Regions from separate parts of the Paenibacillus filicis genome, predicted to be linked through region 1. Evidence: riboswitches for the same ligand, from Rfam matches in the RefSeq annotation. Region 1 holds a riboswitch; each other region holds the start of a gene.
The links. Region 1 has a riboswitch for ZMP and ZTP ahead of WMW72_RS19505 (bifunctional 5,10-methylenetetrahydrofolate dehydrogenase/5,10-methenyltetrahydrofolate cyclohydrolase). Riboswitches for the same ligand answer to the same signal wherever they lie in the genome.
Positions count from the first base shown of each region.

Region 2: another riboswitch for ZMP and ZTP. It lies ahead of WMW72_RS12980 (TetR/AcrR family transcriptional regulator); the one in region 1 lies ahead of WMW72_RS19505 (bifunctional 5,10-methylenetetrahydrofolate dehydrogenase/5,10-methenyltetrahydrofolate cyclohydrolase).
Region 3: another riboswitch for ZMP and ZTP. It lies ahead of WMW72_RS22855 (DJ-1/PfpI family protein); the one in region 1 lies ahead of WMW72_RS19505 (bifunctional 5,10-methylenetetrahydrofolate dehydrogenase/5,10-methenyltetrahydrofolate cyclohydrolase).

Region 1 covers NZ_JBBPCC010000013.1:30,853-35,913, forward strand. The annotation lists gene WMW72_RS19500 (MBL fold metallo-hydrolase) at 1-625, opposite strand, end outside; gene WMW72_RS19505 (bifunctional 5,10-methylenetetrahydrofolate dehydrogenase/5,10-methenyltetrahydrofolate cyclohydrolase) at 796-1,647, opposite strand; ZMP/ZTP riboswitch at 1,708-1,789, opposite strand; gene ilvD (dihydroxy-acid dehydratase) at 1,835-3,526, opposite strand; gene WMW72_RS19515 (GntR family transcriptional regulator) at 3,547-4,212, opposite strand; gene WMW72_RS19520 (HAD family hydrolase) at 4,501-4,917, shown strand.
Region 2 covers NZ_JBBPCC010000007.1:148,884-153,944, reverse strand. The annotation lists gene WMW72_RS13000 (nitroreductase family protein) at 1-92, opposite strand, end outside; gene WMW72_RS12995 (MerR family transcriptional regulator) at 209-568, shown strand; partial or broken gene WMW72_RS12990 (winged helix-turn-helix transcriptional regulator) at 589-822, opposite strand; partial or broken gene WMW72_RS12985 (arginase family protein) at 826-1,655, shown strand; gene WMW72_RS12980 (TetR/AcrR family transcriptional regulator) at 1,714-2,295, opposite strand; ZMP/ZTP riboswitch at 2,562-2,641, opposite strand; gene WMW72_RS12975 (GMC oxidoreductase) at 2,716-4,326, opposite strand; gene WMW72_RS12970 (Ger(x)C family spore germination protein) at 4,401-5,061, opposite strand, start outside.
Region 3 covers NZ_JBBPCC010000016.1:137,120-142,180, forward strand. The annotation lists gene WMW72_RS22845 (helix-turn-helix domain-containing protein) at 25-1,653, opposite strand; partial or broken gene WMW72_RS22850 (Rpn family recombination-promoting nuclease/putative transposase) at 2,202-3,053, opposite strand; ZMP/ZTP riboswitch at 3,241-3,320, shown strand; gene WMW72_RS22855 (DJ-1/PfpI family protein) at 3,378-3,950, shown strand; gene WMW72_RS22860 (AraC family transcriptional regulator) at 4,046-4,948, shown strand; gene WMW72_RS22865 (hybrid sensor histidine kinase/response regulator) at 5,055-5,061, opposite strand, start outside.

The DNA of each region.
Region 1 (5,061 bases):
CTAGCAGCGTCGGGTTGAGCGCTCTCAGCCTGCGCACACTCTCCAGCGCAGAGTGCTTGTGCCAGGTCGCCCAGGCCGGGAACGGGAACCAAGGCACCCATTGCCCGCTTACCGCAATACCTCCGCGGACCTGCATCGCATCGCCTGCGATCAGATGGCCGCTGCGCTGGTCATAGAAGGCCATCGACCCCGGTGTATGGCCTGGTGCCGCTAGCGCGAGCAGGGAACCTACCCGGTCGCCGTCCTGGAGCAGCACATCCGGCCGCGTCCGGACGTTCTTGGGCAAGCTACCGCGGACTGGCGTATCCGGCTCTCCGGGCTCCATCGCGAGATCGCCGTTCAGAAGCTTGGCGTCCCGGCGGGACAAATATACCTTCGCATCCGGCAGCTCCCGCTTCAGCATATCGAGCGCTCCGATATGATCGCTATGCGGGTGAGTAAGCACAATACGGGTAATCGGCTTGCCGAGCGATGCGGATGTCTCTAGAATTCCCTTGCCGCTTACAGAGATACCGGCATCAATCAAGGTCAGCTCTTCTCCTTCGTCGATCAGATATACATTCACCGGAAACCAGGCTGGGAAAACCGTCAATTGAATCAAGCTTTCTATTTGGACTGTACGCATAAGAAAGATCACTCCTCAAAACTAATATAGTTAGTATTAATATAACTAATACCATTAGTTTTAACAAGCTTTTTATTTATTCATGGTCGTTTGCTGAGGCTAGACGCCAAACCTGCAGTGCGGAACTCCACTCCAGTTCCGCACTGCACCGCGATAAGAATTACATCGTTCTATCGGATGGATCTAGCCTGCCTTTCGGCAGCCTCCACGGTATGCTTCAGCAAGATCGCGATCGTGACCGGACCTACGCCCGCCGGTACTGGCGTAATGGCGGCGGCATGCGGGAAGCACGATTCATAGTCCACGTCCCCGATATTGCCTTCATTATATCCTGCATCGATTACGACGGCGCCCGGCTTGATCCAGTCTCCCTGGACAAAGCGAGGCTTGCCCACAGCTGCGACCACGATATCGCCAAGCCGCACGATCTCGTCCAGACGGGCCGTTCGGGAATGGCAAGTCGTGACTGTGGCATGACGGTTCAGCAGCATCGCCGACACAGGCTTGCCCAGAATCGGGCTTCTGCCGATGACGACGGCATGCTTGCCTTCGATCGGAATGTTGTAATCATCCAGTATCGCCATGATCGCCGCGGGCGTGCACGACGGATAATCGGCGAAGCCGAATGCATTTTGGGCGAAGCCCAGCGTCGTGACGCCGTCCACATCCTTATCGATCCGGATGGCCTCGAACGCAGCCCGCTCATCGATATGAGAAGGCACGGGATGCTGCAGCAGGATGCCGTGCACTTGGCTGTCGCCATTCAGCTTATGAATCGCCGCGATCAGCTCCTCAGTCGTAGTCTCTGCCGGCAGATCGACGCGTACCGACTGCATGCCGAGGCGTCTGCACATGTTGCCCTTCATCCGCACATAGGTCGCGGAGGAAGGATCGTCCCCAACCAGAATCGTGGCCAGGCACGGAACGATTCCTCTAGCCGCCAGCCCCTGGATACGGTGGGCCAAATCCTCCTTGATGGCCGCCGCCACTCGATTTCCGTCAAGAAGCCATGTTTCTGTCATCATTTGCTCAGCCCTTTCTGTTCTGCTGAGAAGCATAAAGAGGCAAGGGGAATATCCCCTTACCTCTGCCCAGGCGTACGGCTGAAAATCCGTATGTGCTTCCTCGTGGTACTCCACGTTTACGCCAGTCACACATACCCGTTATTTATCTCTCATTATACGTGTACCCGGTGACGGTTTTCAAGCCTTATTCCCATAAATCCGTCACCGCGCCGCGGGACGCGGACGAGACCAGCCGGGCGTACTTGGCAAGTACCCCTGAGGACGCCTTGAGCGCAGGCGGGGTCCAGGCTTGCGAACGGAGCTCCAGCTCCCCCGCCGTAACAGCGAAGGAGATTTCTTGGGTTTCGCTGTCGATCGTCACGCTGTCTCCTTCCCGGAGAAGAGCAATCGGCCCGCCAACCTGTGCCTCAGGCGCCACATGACCAACCACGAAGCCATGCGAGCCTCCCGAGAATCTGCCGTCCGTGATCAGAGCCACCTCGCCACCCAGTCCTTTGCCGACGATCAGAGCAGTCACAGACAGCATCTCCGGCATGCCCGGACCGCCCTTTGGACCACAATAGCGGATGACAAGAACATCGCCCCGCTGGATCTCATCGCGCATGATCGCCTCGGTCGCCTCGGCTTCGCTGTCATAGACGCGGGCCGGACCGGTGAAGCGCAGCTTCTTCATCCCGGACATCTTCGCAATCGCGCCGTCCGGGGCCAGGTTGCCTTTCAGAACGACGAGCGGGCCATTCGGCTTCAAAGGCTGGTCGAACGGACGGATAATCTGCTGCTCTGGCTGTAAGGGTGCCGCCTCCGCCAAATTCTCGGCCAAGGTCTTCCCGGTGACCGTCAGGCAGTCGCCATGAAGCAGGCCTTGCTCCAGCAGCAGCTTCATCACACCAGGTACACCTCCGATATCATTGAGGTCCTGCATTACATACTTCCCGCTTGGCTTCAGATCGGCCAGATGAGGTACCTTGACGCGGATACGCTCGAAATCGTCATAGGTCAGATCCACCCCAACCGAGTGGGCGATCGCAATCAGATGCAGGAATGCATTCGTAGAGCCGCCGAGCGCCATGACGACGGTAATCGCATTTTCGAAAGCCTTCTTCGTCATAATATCGCGCGGATAAATTTCCTGCTTCAGCAGATCGATCACTTTCTTCCCCGCTTCGGCACATTCCGCCGCCTTATCAGGCGAGATAGCAGGTGTTGAAGAAGAGCCGGGCAGGCTCATGCCGAGCGCTTCGGCAGCTGAGGCCATCGTATTGGCTGTGTACATGCCTCCGCAAGCTCCCGGGCCCGGACAAGCGCTGCATTCCACCTTATACAGCTCAGCGTCCGTGATCTTGCCCTCATGGTATTGACCTACCGCCTCGAAGGCGCTGACGATATCCACATCCTTCCCGTCAAGCTTGCCTGGCTGGATCGTGCCGCCATACACGTACACGGAAGGCAAATTCATCCGGCCGATGGCCATCAGGCAGGCCGGTGTATTTTTATCGCACCCGCCTACGGCGACGAGGCCATCGAACCGCTCGGCATTGGTCACGATTTCGATGGAATCAGCAATGGCTTCCCGGCTAGGCAAGGAGAACGACATCCCTTCATGCCCCATCGAGATGCCGTCCGATACGGTGATGGTATTAAAAATCAGCGGTGCTCCGCCATGCTGCTGAGCCCCTTTTTTGGCCTGAAGGGCCAGCTCATTGATATGCATATTACATGGTGTCACTTCGCTCCAAGTGCTGGCTACGCCAATCATCGGCTTCTTGAAATCCTCATCCTGAAAGCCGACTGCCCTCAGCATCGCCCGGTTTGGCACACGATTGACCCCTTCGCTGATCACCTTGCTGCGAATTCTCAAATCCTTGGACTCCGTCATGCTCATTCACCCTTCCGTTATTAGATTAAGGCATACAGTTCATGCATCGGGCGGATCAGATTCTGCTTCATGGCAGCCGAAGCCGCCTCGCCGTCCCCCTGCTCCAACGCGCGAATCACCTCGTCATGCTCCGCTGCCGAAGCCAGCGTAGCCGTGAGACGCTGCTGGAGGAAGACATACTTGAACCGGCGGATATGAATCTGCAGCGATGCGCTGAAGGAAGCGATATACGCATTGTCCGACACCTCCACGATCAGGTTGTGGAACTGCTCATCCACCTCCATCGCCTGATACGGCTGACCCGTTTCGATCGCCTGGCGAAACCGGGCATTCAGCTCCCTCAGCAGTTCGATCTGCTGCGCCGTAATCAGCTTCGCTGCGTATTCAGCTGCTAGTGCATGGAGCACCCCAAGCGTCGGGTACAGCTTCAAAATATCATCCTTCTCGATCAGTGTAACCCGGGTTTCCTTGCCGGGATGCATCGAGACGAGCCCCTGCACCTCGAGCAGCTGAAAAGCTTCCCGGATCGGGGTCCGGCTGACGGCCAGCGATTCGGCCAGTTCGGCGTCGATCAGCTTCTCACCCGGCTGAAGCGTACCCTCGATGATCCAACGCTGGATTTGCGAGAGTGCCCGCTCTTTGGCGGACATCCGGATCGGAGTGGAGAAATTAGGAGGAATGGGCATGGGAAACATCCTTTTCACATTGTTGTTATATGCAATATATCGCATACGAATACAAAATGCAATTTTTTTAATAAAATTAGGTTACAATGATCGGATTAACTCTTCTGCCAGCTCAACTCCTGTATGACAGGAAACATAATTTCATGTTCGTAATACTCTCTTAAAAATAACGGGAAAAAGTCATAGTATCCTTTATGATTATGTGATAAGGTTTACGAATTATAATGAGAGGAGCAACACCATGCAAGTACTTATTCCTGGACAAGAAGCCTTATACTCCATCATCTCGTGCTAGATTTTAATGGAACAATTGCTTTAGACGGGCTGATTCTACCGAATGTAAGGGAAAAACTTATAGAGCTACACACATTACTTAACATTCATGTATTAACTGCTGATACGAATGGCAGTGCTGCTAGAGAATGCGAAGGATTACCCCTTGAACTGCATGTCATAGGTAAAGATAATCAACGAGAGGAAAAGCGTAGGTTTGTTAGCCAGCTTGAACAAGGTGTTGCTGTTATCGGCAACGGCGTGAATGATGAACTTATGTTTCGTGAAGCGGATCTTTCAATTGCAGTCATAGGGAAAGAAGGATGTGCAACAGGTACTCTAATGTCTAGTAACATAGTTGTTACAGACATCATTGACGGATTAAACTTGTTAATCAAGCATCACCGTCTTATTCCTACGCTTAGAAAGTAATCGGTGATCTCATCTGACAATCGTCTCTTTGAAAAATCCCCTCGGAAAAAGCGCCGGCTCACGATGTTATCATGAAACCGGCACTTATTCTATCGTTGCCACATATACGTTCAAATGGAGTCTCTGTTAGGAAGCCTCGTTAAT
Region 2 (5,061 bases), on a different contig from region 1:
TTGGATATTTTAATGCTCTCATCATAATGACGCACAGAACGCCGTCCCTTGACTATATCGGTGAAATCATTGTTTAGAATATGGTTAAGCATAAAACCTCTCCCTTTGATAACGTTAAATTTTTGACATGGGCTATGTCGTTCGTTATCATATTCGTATTATGAACTATGAACCTAAGTTTATAGCAATAGATACAGGAGGTCATGCTATGAAAATAAATGATGTTTCCAAATTAACGGGTCTGCCCATATCCACTTTGAGATTCTATGAACGTAAAAACCTGATTCCAGGCCAGTTTGTTCAAAGAGATGTCAATAATTATCGTATTTATTCGGATGAGATTGTTGAGTTTCTAAATGATGTGAAGCTGCTTTTATCCGTCGACTTTTCTATAGACGAGTTAAGGTTGCTTGTAGATCAACAAATTAACTTATCCTACGAGGCCAAGAAACAAATGGTTGAGCAAAAAATCAAGGAAATGGATGAGATCCAGAAACGTTTGAGTGCGTCGAAAAAATTCTTGTATGCAGTCTTGGAAGGAAAAGCCAATTTTCAAACAAAGTGTTGAAAATGCGATATGCAAGTTACCTATTCATTCGAGCTTTGATGTGTGACTCCCCACTCGCATAACCCTTCCAAAACGGGCAATAAGCTTTCCGCTTTCTCTGTGAGCGTGTACTCGACTTTAGGCGGAACTTGAGGGTATTCGGTCCGTTTCACCATACCAGCTGCTTCCAATTCTTTAAGCTGTGAACTCAACATTTTATACGTGATAGCCCCTATCCGCCTTTGAAAGCGAACCGGTTGATTTTCGGCCAGGAGTTGATGCCGCAATGGCAAGGGGGCAACAACCCTAACTACTCTTTTGGAGCCGAGCTGCTTGCTTGGCTGGCTCCTGATAATGATCAGCCCCTTATTCATGTTCCCGTTCAAGCTTATGACGGAAATCCGCTTGAAAACGAGAACGGCATCTATGGAAAAAACAGCTGCTTGAACAATTAGAGGCTGCTCAACATATCATTCATGCTCATAAGCCGGATCGCATAGTTATGTTCGGTGGGGACTGCTTGGTCGAACAAGCCCCATTTGCCTATTTAAACGAACGATACGGCGGGAATTTAGGGTTAGTTTGGATCGATGCACACACCGATTTAGGTAGAATTTTCGGGTATGACTACGGCCATACTTTGCCTCTTGGGAATCTGTTGGGAGAAGGCGATGCAGAGTTCGCCAAGCATGTGAACATCCCACTCAAACCTGAAAATGTCTTCTTCGCAGGATTAGATGTACAAACAGAGCTAGATACAGAAATCATTCAAAGACTAGGCCTTAGAACGGCTGGCACCCAAGAGTTAATGAAAAGTACTGAATCTATAAAAGATTGGATTAAACAAAGCAACATTGAGCACCTGGCCATTCATCTTGATCTAGATGTGCTTGATCCTAAGGAATTTCGCTCTTTATTATTCGCCAATCCTGATGCACATTATGATTTTTCCGCGGCTGGAACCATGCAAATGCCGGGGCTCCTTCATCTGATTAAAGAACTATCTGAAGAAGCAGATGTTGTTGGATTAGGTATTACGGAGCACATGCCGTGGGATTCTATAAACTTGAAGAAGCTGCTTGGAGAGATACCTATTTTGAATAAGTAAGGTCATACAGACAAAAGCCAGGATGACATCTCATCCCGGCCTTTTGCGGTACTAGCAACTATAACACAGCCTTCAACCCCATAAACCAAACGGCCATATACTGCTTGGTGATCTCCGTCATCTGGTCACGGTCGGAATGCGTCCGAATCATATCGAAATATCCTTCGAGAAAAGCGACGGCAACCGGTCTCGATACTTGCAGGCTTAAAGGGTTAGTTGGGTACTTGCGATTGTATTCATTTATATGGATGCCCATATGTTCGGCCAAATGATCGAAAAACTCGGCTTTGGCCCCCTCATACGCTGTGCCCGAGCTTCGGTATAACAAAATAAGCAGCCCTTCCCTATGCTCGTACACGAGCTCTGCAAAAATAGTACCGATCTTGTCGATGACGGCTCCTCCTTCGATCGGCTCTTTCTCATTCACTTGAATGAGCTGCAATAGCTGCTCATAAGCCGGCTTGACGACCGCCTCGAACAACGACTCTTTATTCGGGAAATAGCGATATAAATTACCGACGGCCACTCCGACTTTGCCCGCTATATCTTTCATCGATGTTTTGTCGAAGCCAAGCTCCAGGAACGTCTCTCCAGCGCGGCGTAAAATCGAATGACGAATTTCTTCCTTTAACACTTGCATATGATGAACCCCCATTCGCTAATCAAATCGTAGATAAATAAACAGCCTCTGTCAAGAACCTGGGCAATAACAACAACCATTGCAGCTTTCGATTGATATGACGGGCAGCTTCAAGTCCGTTAATAACGAATTATTATTCATTATTATGTGTTTCTTTGGCGATGTCTGCGCCAATAACGAGGGTGTTTTTTCATTCAATCCTCAAATTAATTCATTACAGGAATGGCTCCTATAAACAATAAAGAGATAATGGTGATTTTATCCATTATCTCTGCCCAGGCGTGCGGCGTTATAAATATGTGTTCCCTCGTGGTTCTCCACGTTTACGCCAGTCACATATATAGAATGAATGTAAAAATGTTCTCGTTATCGGGCGAGCATAGACATTCGGGCTGAATCTTTTGTACGCGGTAAGTCGTTTTAAGCTTGACGGATGATATGATCGGCCGTCCGGATGGCCAGAGCGACCGTTGACAACGTCGGATTCGCTGCAGATATGGAAGGCAACGCGCTGTTGTCCGCTACAAATAGACCGGATACGCCAAAGATCTCTCCATATGGATTCGCCGCTGCCGTCTGCGGATCGGTGCCAATCCGGCAGGTTCCCGAGAAATGTCTGGCACGTCCGGGATACAGAACACAAATCGGGGCTTTTAGAGTAACCCCCAGAACTTGAACAATATGCTTCACACTTTCCAAAGCTTGTCGAATCACTTTTTTATCGGTATCACTGTAAGAAAAATGCACTTGCAGCTCAGAAAGTCCAAGTTCGTCCTTTTTCAGAGGATCAAGCATCACGCAGTTGTCATAACGCGACTCGGTTTGTCCGGCTCCAAAAACAAAAAGTCCCAAATCTTTGAGTACCGGTTGCTCCTCAAATTTATAAACGTAATACTTGTCAAACCTTTGAAGTTCAACCTGGAACGGGGATTGATCCGACTCGGGGATGTATAGACTTAAATTGCCAAGGACTTCAGAGAATTGATCGCGTCTGACAAATCCATCTGCCCAGATCCCTGAATGTGCCGCAAGATAATGCCCTATCGCTCGATTTTGAATACCCGAATCAAGCAATATTCGCGGAGTTTCAAACGTACTAGCTGATATCACCACTTTTTTAGCTTTAAGCGCGAACTTTCTTTGATCTCGAGTGATGACCTCCACACCTACTGCCTGTTCATTGTCGATTAACACCTTGACTGCACGGGCATTCACAGCAATATCGACAGGTCTGCGGTTCAATGCACGAGCAAAAAAATGAATCGAGCTGAAAAAAACGTTGGAGTGGAGCATTCCATACTGTGAGGATGCCAAATCGACCGCCATCGGTCTGTAGGACGCATGGGCATATCCATTTTGCTGAAGACGTTGCAGCAAAACCTCCGAGAATGATGAACCTTTGGCAAAATCCGTATTCACATTCATGATTCGCTCCGCAATGGTGTAATAATCATTCATCTCTTGTATCGGAACCGGCCATTTTGCAATCTCGGTATTCAACATGCGCGGAGTCACTGCCCCCCAAAATAATGTCCCCCCGCCAAATACCAGTTTCTTGACGAAGCCTGAATATTTCGGTCCAATAGGTTTGTACTGCTTCTCAGCAAGCATATAACCTTGTTGGAAGTTGATCGTAGGCACATTTAAGACGTGAGTAGGCATGAAGAGATCCCCTGCTTCCACAACGCCGATCTTTTTCCCATTGTTTCCCCACTGCTCGGACAATCGCCAAAGAACGGCGCCGCCTCCTGCACCGCTGCCTATGATTAAAACGTCATATTCCGAGTCGGCCATTTGCTCCAATGGAGTAAGCGGGAGCCAATGATCGAGTTTTCCTTCAACAATCGAAGGGGGACACATCCCGATATCGGACGGCTGTCCCTCCTCAGGGAGCCTTATTTGTGAGCCTTGAACCATTCGATCAAGATCTGCAACAGAAGGATTATAAAGATGAAGCTCTGCAGCATCCAGATGAAACTGACTTGCGATTGTTCGCAAGGTATCCCCTTCCTTGGCCATATAGATTCTCAAGATCATGCCTCCGCCCTTGAATGTTCATATCATTCAAACTGTATGTAGGCGGTGCGCCTCTCATTCCACCTTCGTCATTTCACGGGCCCCATTGAGGTAATAATGGCTTTTACCACAACGTTGACGTCTGCGGTGGCCAGTGCATCGCCCCAATGATCCTCCACCTTCTTATACTGGTCGTACTCATGAGCCCGTGCATAGAGCCCCAGCCCAATCGCGTCGATATGATGTTTTTGGTTTTTTTTAATAAGCTGCTGAATTTGTTTCTGCGTTTGTTCAGAAATCATCTTCTCCAATTGGGCTCCTTTCGTTCGTACATCATAAGCAAATAATTTTTCCGTAAGCGCAACGGCCATCGTCACGTGAATATCAAATTGAAATTTATCTTGACGGTAGGAGGTCTTAATTTTCGTTTTTATTTTATGCGCCTCAACGGCTATTCGGTCTGTGTCGAACGGACCGGTCTTCGGTTTGCCGGGAATGGCAAACGTTAAGCTGGCGGACTTTTTCACACTCTTTTTCAGAATATGCAAAAAAGCCGTTTCCTGCATATTCAGCGAATCAGCATATTTACCTTGAGCATCCAGCAGCGTCGTACCGGTCAGCCTGACGTTCTTATCTATACTGATTTCTGAGATCGAAGCAGTGGTACCTTTCTCATACATTTGCCGGTGCAGCTCCTGCAAAGTCGTTCTAACCGTTTCTGACGATTTATACTTTGTATCAATTAAGCCC
Region 3 (5,061 bases), on a different contig from region 1:
AATCCATGTACATGTCAGATTAGTCTAGGTTTTTTTGGACAAATGGGGCAGCAGGTAATGGATGACATCATCCAGCTGTGCACCCAGTGCAGCTGGCCCGTAACCGTACCATTTGGTCATATCAACCGGGTATACACATTGCTGCTTCACAGCCGTTCGGGCAAGCCACTCGGGACTTTTCATCATCGTCGCTGCACGTAGTCTTGCTGCCGGATTATTCTCAATGGATACCACATAATGATCGGCATCGTATCCGGTTAATTCAGGGATCGAAAACTCGGGGTGCTCTAGCCCTTGAACGCGCATGGACGCAACAGCCTGAGGAGGTGTCAGCTTCAGGATATCGTAGAGTAAGTCAGCGCCCATATAGCCATAGGCATAGATTAACGAACGATCGCTGCGCACATTAAGGATAGCAACGGTCGCCCCAGGATTCAATGTACGACGCAAAGCTTCCCGAATCTGTCCTGCCCGCTGATCGAAGGCATCCAGCCAGTTGCGCGCTTGCTGCTCCATACCTGTTAACTGAGCAACATTCATAAAATGTTGTTTCCAAGTCACACCGCGCCAAGGAATCTGTATGACTAGACCCACCTGGTGATAGGGTTCAATGTGCGGGTCATCGCCTTCTGCAAGAGGATACAGAATGATATCAGGCTTGACGCTCTGGAGAATCTGCAGCCGTCTGGACTGCTGTGTCTGCCAGTAGAGGGGGTGAAACGAAGGGGAGACTTGAGATAATTGAAAATGCCCATTCACCCAAGTATCGGTAATGGCCGCACAAGGCGTAACGCCGAGCGAGAGCAAGTCCAGCGTATAGGCATGATCCAAGGAGGCGATTGTATGGGGCTTCCGTACATATATCGTTGGAGACATTCCAGTGACCTGCTTGAATTTACGGCTCAAATAAAATTCATCGGAATACCCCACCTGGCGGGCAATTTCGTTTAAGGATTGTCGGGATTGAAGCATAATTGCCTTCACCTTATCAATGCGTATACGATTGAGATATTCGTTAAAGGTAAAGCCAGTGCGCTGCTTGAAGCTTGACGTGAATTGACGCAGGCTTAAACCGGATAGGCTTACCACATCATCTCTTTGGATTTTGCGGTCATAATGCGTGTGCAAATAAGAAATAACCTGGTCCATACCGTCCAGCTGTTGGGTAAAAGAAATACAATCGGGCTGTTCAAGTGCCCAGCTTGCATCGGCGAATAGAAGCATGAATTGAGCTTGTACCGGGAGACGCTGCGATAGGCTGTTATACAGCCGATTTTCGTAGGCATCAAATAGCGCGGATGCCTGATCAAGCAGACTGGCATGATTCAGTTCAGCGAGCGTCGGCATGAGCGGGGAGTCTGTGGACGATTCCTCGCCTATCCATTCGTAGTCGCAGGCATAAAAACGAAGCTGTCCGGCGGACGTTGAGGTCTCGGTCAGATCTTTTCCAAAATGAATGGATGTATGTGGCGGCAGGCATACACAACTGAAGCCTTCCAGCCTATGGGTGTGGTTGTTGATCGTCACTGTAGCTGCATGTGCCTGTATCACGAATAAGCTAGAGGTATTCCGGTGATAGCGAAGGCCCTCGGTGTGCAAGGCCTCTGCATGCCTATACATGTTGCTCAGTACAGGAAGTCCTGAATGCTTCATACGAGTGCCAGCTCCTTCTAGGATGCTTTTCTTCATTAAAAGTATAAGGGAAGGGCATTCGTTCGCGCAAAGAGCACCTAAATCCCGCCATCCTAGTGATGGGAAGGTGAACTTATCGTCTTGCTCAAGCCATGGGCGGACAACTGGCTTTGGCTCAATGACTTTGCATCGGCAGCTTCGTCGTAGATGTGATTCTTGCACGAGTAGATTCTCAATCGTAGTCAAGGAGACCGATGAAAATAAGCGTTGTTAGCTCCTCCGAGGATTCTCACTGTGCTGTTGGAGTCCTTCGAGCGAAGGAGTTCTCATGGAAATAAAAAGTGGACAATCCGATTGCGACAGGTGAAGAGATAAAGGGGTAAGGCTGCTCCGTAAACAGCTCGCAAACAAGAAATCGGAGAAAGTGGCTACAACAAGCACGAAACTAGTCACTGCGAGGTAGTCGGCGTGCCTGATAGGCTGATTGTCGGAGCGACAAAGGTCTCGTTTAATCTTCTATTCATGTAAGAGCCAGCCCTATTCGGCTGACTCTTGTATGAATAGACTGTTCAATTGTGATTTTTTAGACCGATAATTTCAGCTTCAGGCAGCCCGGAAGCTTTGATAATAATGGATGTTTCCACTCCGAGGCTAAGAAGCTCTAACGCCATTTCAATGGCTTTCCTTCGTTCGCCACGAGCTTCGCCTTCGGCTAAAGCCCCCTCAATCATGGAAGCTTCATCATGTAAATACTTCTGTCTATCTTCATACAATCGGCGGGCTTCTGCGTCCTGACTAAGAAATTCTAACGTATCCATAGCCTTTTTCAATACAGGTTCGTTCATCGTCAGCACCTCCCAATTGGATCTATCGACACCCTTCAGGAACAGCAACCAGTTTACCAATCCGCCGCTTTCAACGGGGGCAGCTTGGTCACCGAGCTTTGATAATTCGAGAAAATGTAGTTCTATATCATCGATAAGTGGAATGCCAGTACGGTCTTCACGTAGATGAAACACATTATGATATTCATTGTTTGGAAGGAATGAATAATTTAATATGTTGATGGTAACACATTTCTTCAGCATCTTGTAGGAGTGACCCTCTTGTAGCTGTCCACTGTATAGTTTGCTCCAATAAAACATGGTTCTTTTCTCGGTGTCATACTTGTTGAACAGTTGCATCTCAACGTTGATGAGTTCACCTTCTGCTGTTTTGCCACGAATGTCAAGAATGGATTACTTGTCGCGGGGAGCGTCCTTATCGGTATAAGGGTTCAGCAGAGTGATTTCCGTTAAAGGAGGCCTACCGGCTTCAATAAACGTCGTGTTTAAGAATGCAAGCAGAACATCTCGGTTTTCGTCACTGCCGAAGATGCGTTTGAATAAAAAATCATTTCGAGGATCAAGCAGTTCGTTCATCCGTAATCAACTCCATTCATTATTAGTATATCATCTAGCTAAGTTCTTAGACACACCTAAGCAGACACGCTTGTTAATGAATCACATATCTGCATCAACAAATGAATTTGGTACGAATAGAACCCTTCTCGCCTACGCAGGATTGTGCTTGATTAATCCAAGCTTCCGGCATACAATATAGTAAATATTTGGTATGTGCAACTGGCGTAAACGTGGAGTACCACGAGGGAGCACATAGTCATATCGCCGTACGCCTGGGCAAAGTATTTGATCTTCGATCAGATGCTTTTTTTATTTCACTTGAGGAAAGGTCAGGTGTAGGGAATGAAAATGGCGTTTATATTGTTCGACAAGATGACAGCGTTAGATTTTGTTGGCTTCTATGAAGCTGTAACGTGGATGGGGATTCTACGAGCGAAGGAAGAGGTATCCTGGGATTTTTGCTCGAATCAAGAGGAAGTCACCGATGATCGAGGATTAACGATCAAAGTTAGTCAGGTCTGCCCCGAGCTTTCGGTCTATGATTTGATCTTTATTCCTGGGGGGCTATCGACAAGGCAGCTGAGATTTGATACCGATTTTATATCATGGATTCAGACGGCACGAGATGTGGAGTACAAGGTATCGGTCTGTACGGGGGCTTTGATTCTGGGAGCTGCGGGGTTTCTGGACGGGAAGAAGGCAACAACCAACCCTTCTGCCTATGATCTGTTGGCACCTTACTGTGCAGAAGTGATCAGAGAACGCTTCGTCCGAGACGGTAACCTGTTTACGGGCGGAGGCGTGTCAGCTTCGATTGATTTGGGGCTGTATGTGATTGAGTCCCTTACCAGCCCAGAGGTAGCGCGGCAGGTCCAGGACAAGATGGACTACCCGTACTATAGGTCGATGCGATAGAAGCTGAATGGTTAGAGCAGGTGGAACAAACAGCAAAAAACGTCAAGAACAAAGGTTCGTATTCGTTTATAATCAAGCAGAAAGGAAGAGGGTGAATGTCAACTTATGAAGGCTTGATGCAACGGGTGGTGGATGAGATCGAGGCGAGGCTGGGCGAGGAGCTTACCCTGTCTTCGCTGGCTCAGCTGGCGAATTTCTCAGACTTTCATTTCCATCGGGTTTTTCAATCCATCGTGGGTTGGCCGGTGATGGAATATGTCCGCGGGCGCAGACTGTTCCATGCGGCATGCCGGGTGGCCGGGACGAAGGATAAGCTGATGGATATCGCTTTGGACTACGGGTTCGGCACACCGGAAACATTCATCCGAGCTTTTCGCAAGATGTATGGCATGACACCAGGGGAGTATCGCAAGCAAGGTCTGCGCCCCCATGCCTCTGATAAAGCCAACGTGCTTGAGCGGAGGCTCAATCTCGACTCAGGAGGAATTCGCATGGAATTTCGCGTGGTTACCAAGCCCGGCTTTGATGTGATTGGCTACTCGATCCGCACCCGTAATAAGGACGGTCAGAACAACCGGGATATCCCGGCTTTCTGGCAGCGGTATTTGCAGGAGAAGCAAGGACAGGCCTTGTATGAACAAGCGGCTTCGACAGCGGAGTATGGCATCTGTGGAGACTTTGATATGGATACCGGTGAGTTCACTTACATCATAGGGGTGGAGGCCAAAGAGGGAGCCATTGTACCGGAAGGGGCCATTCGCCGGCACTATCCGGAGCAGACCTATGCCGTATTTACGACCCCGAAGGCGGCTCATGATCAATTTACTACAGCCATTCAGAGCACGTGGAACGCCATTTTCAGCGAGTGGTTCCCTCAATCCGGCTATGAGCACGGAGGAGCCGCTGAATTTGAATATTATGATGAGCGCTGCTGGCAGGACCGCAACGAGCTGCTTGAGATGGACATCTACATTCCGGTCAAACCCAGGAACGGTTAGATTCTGCACCACCAAGGCGGCGAGTTCAGCGAGCGTCCTTGATCACGGCGGATAAGACAAAGAGCGGCAGCCTCACGAGGCTCCGCTCTTTTGTTAGATGAATCTTTTATCGA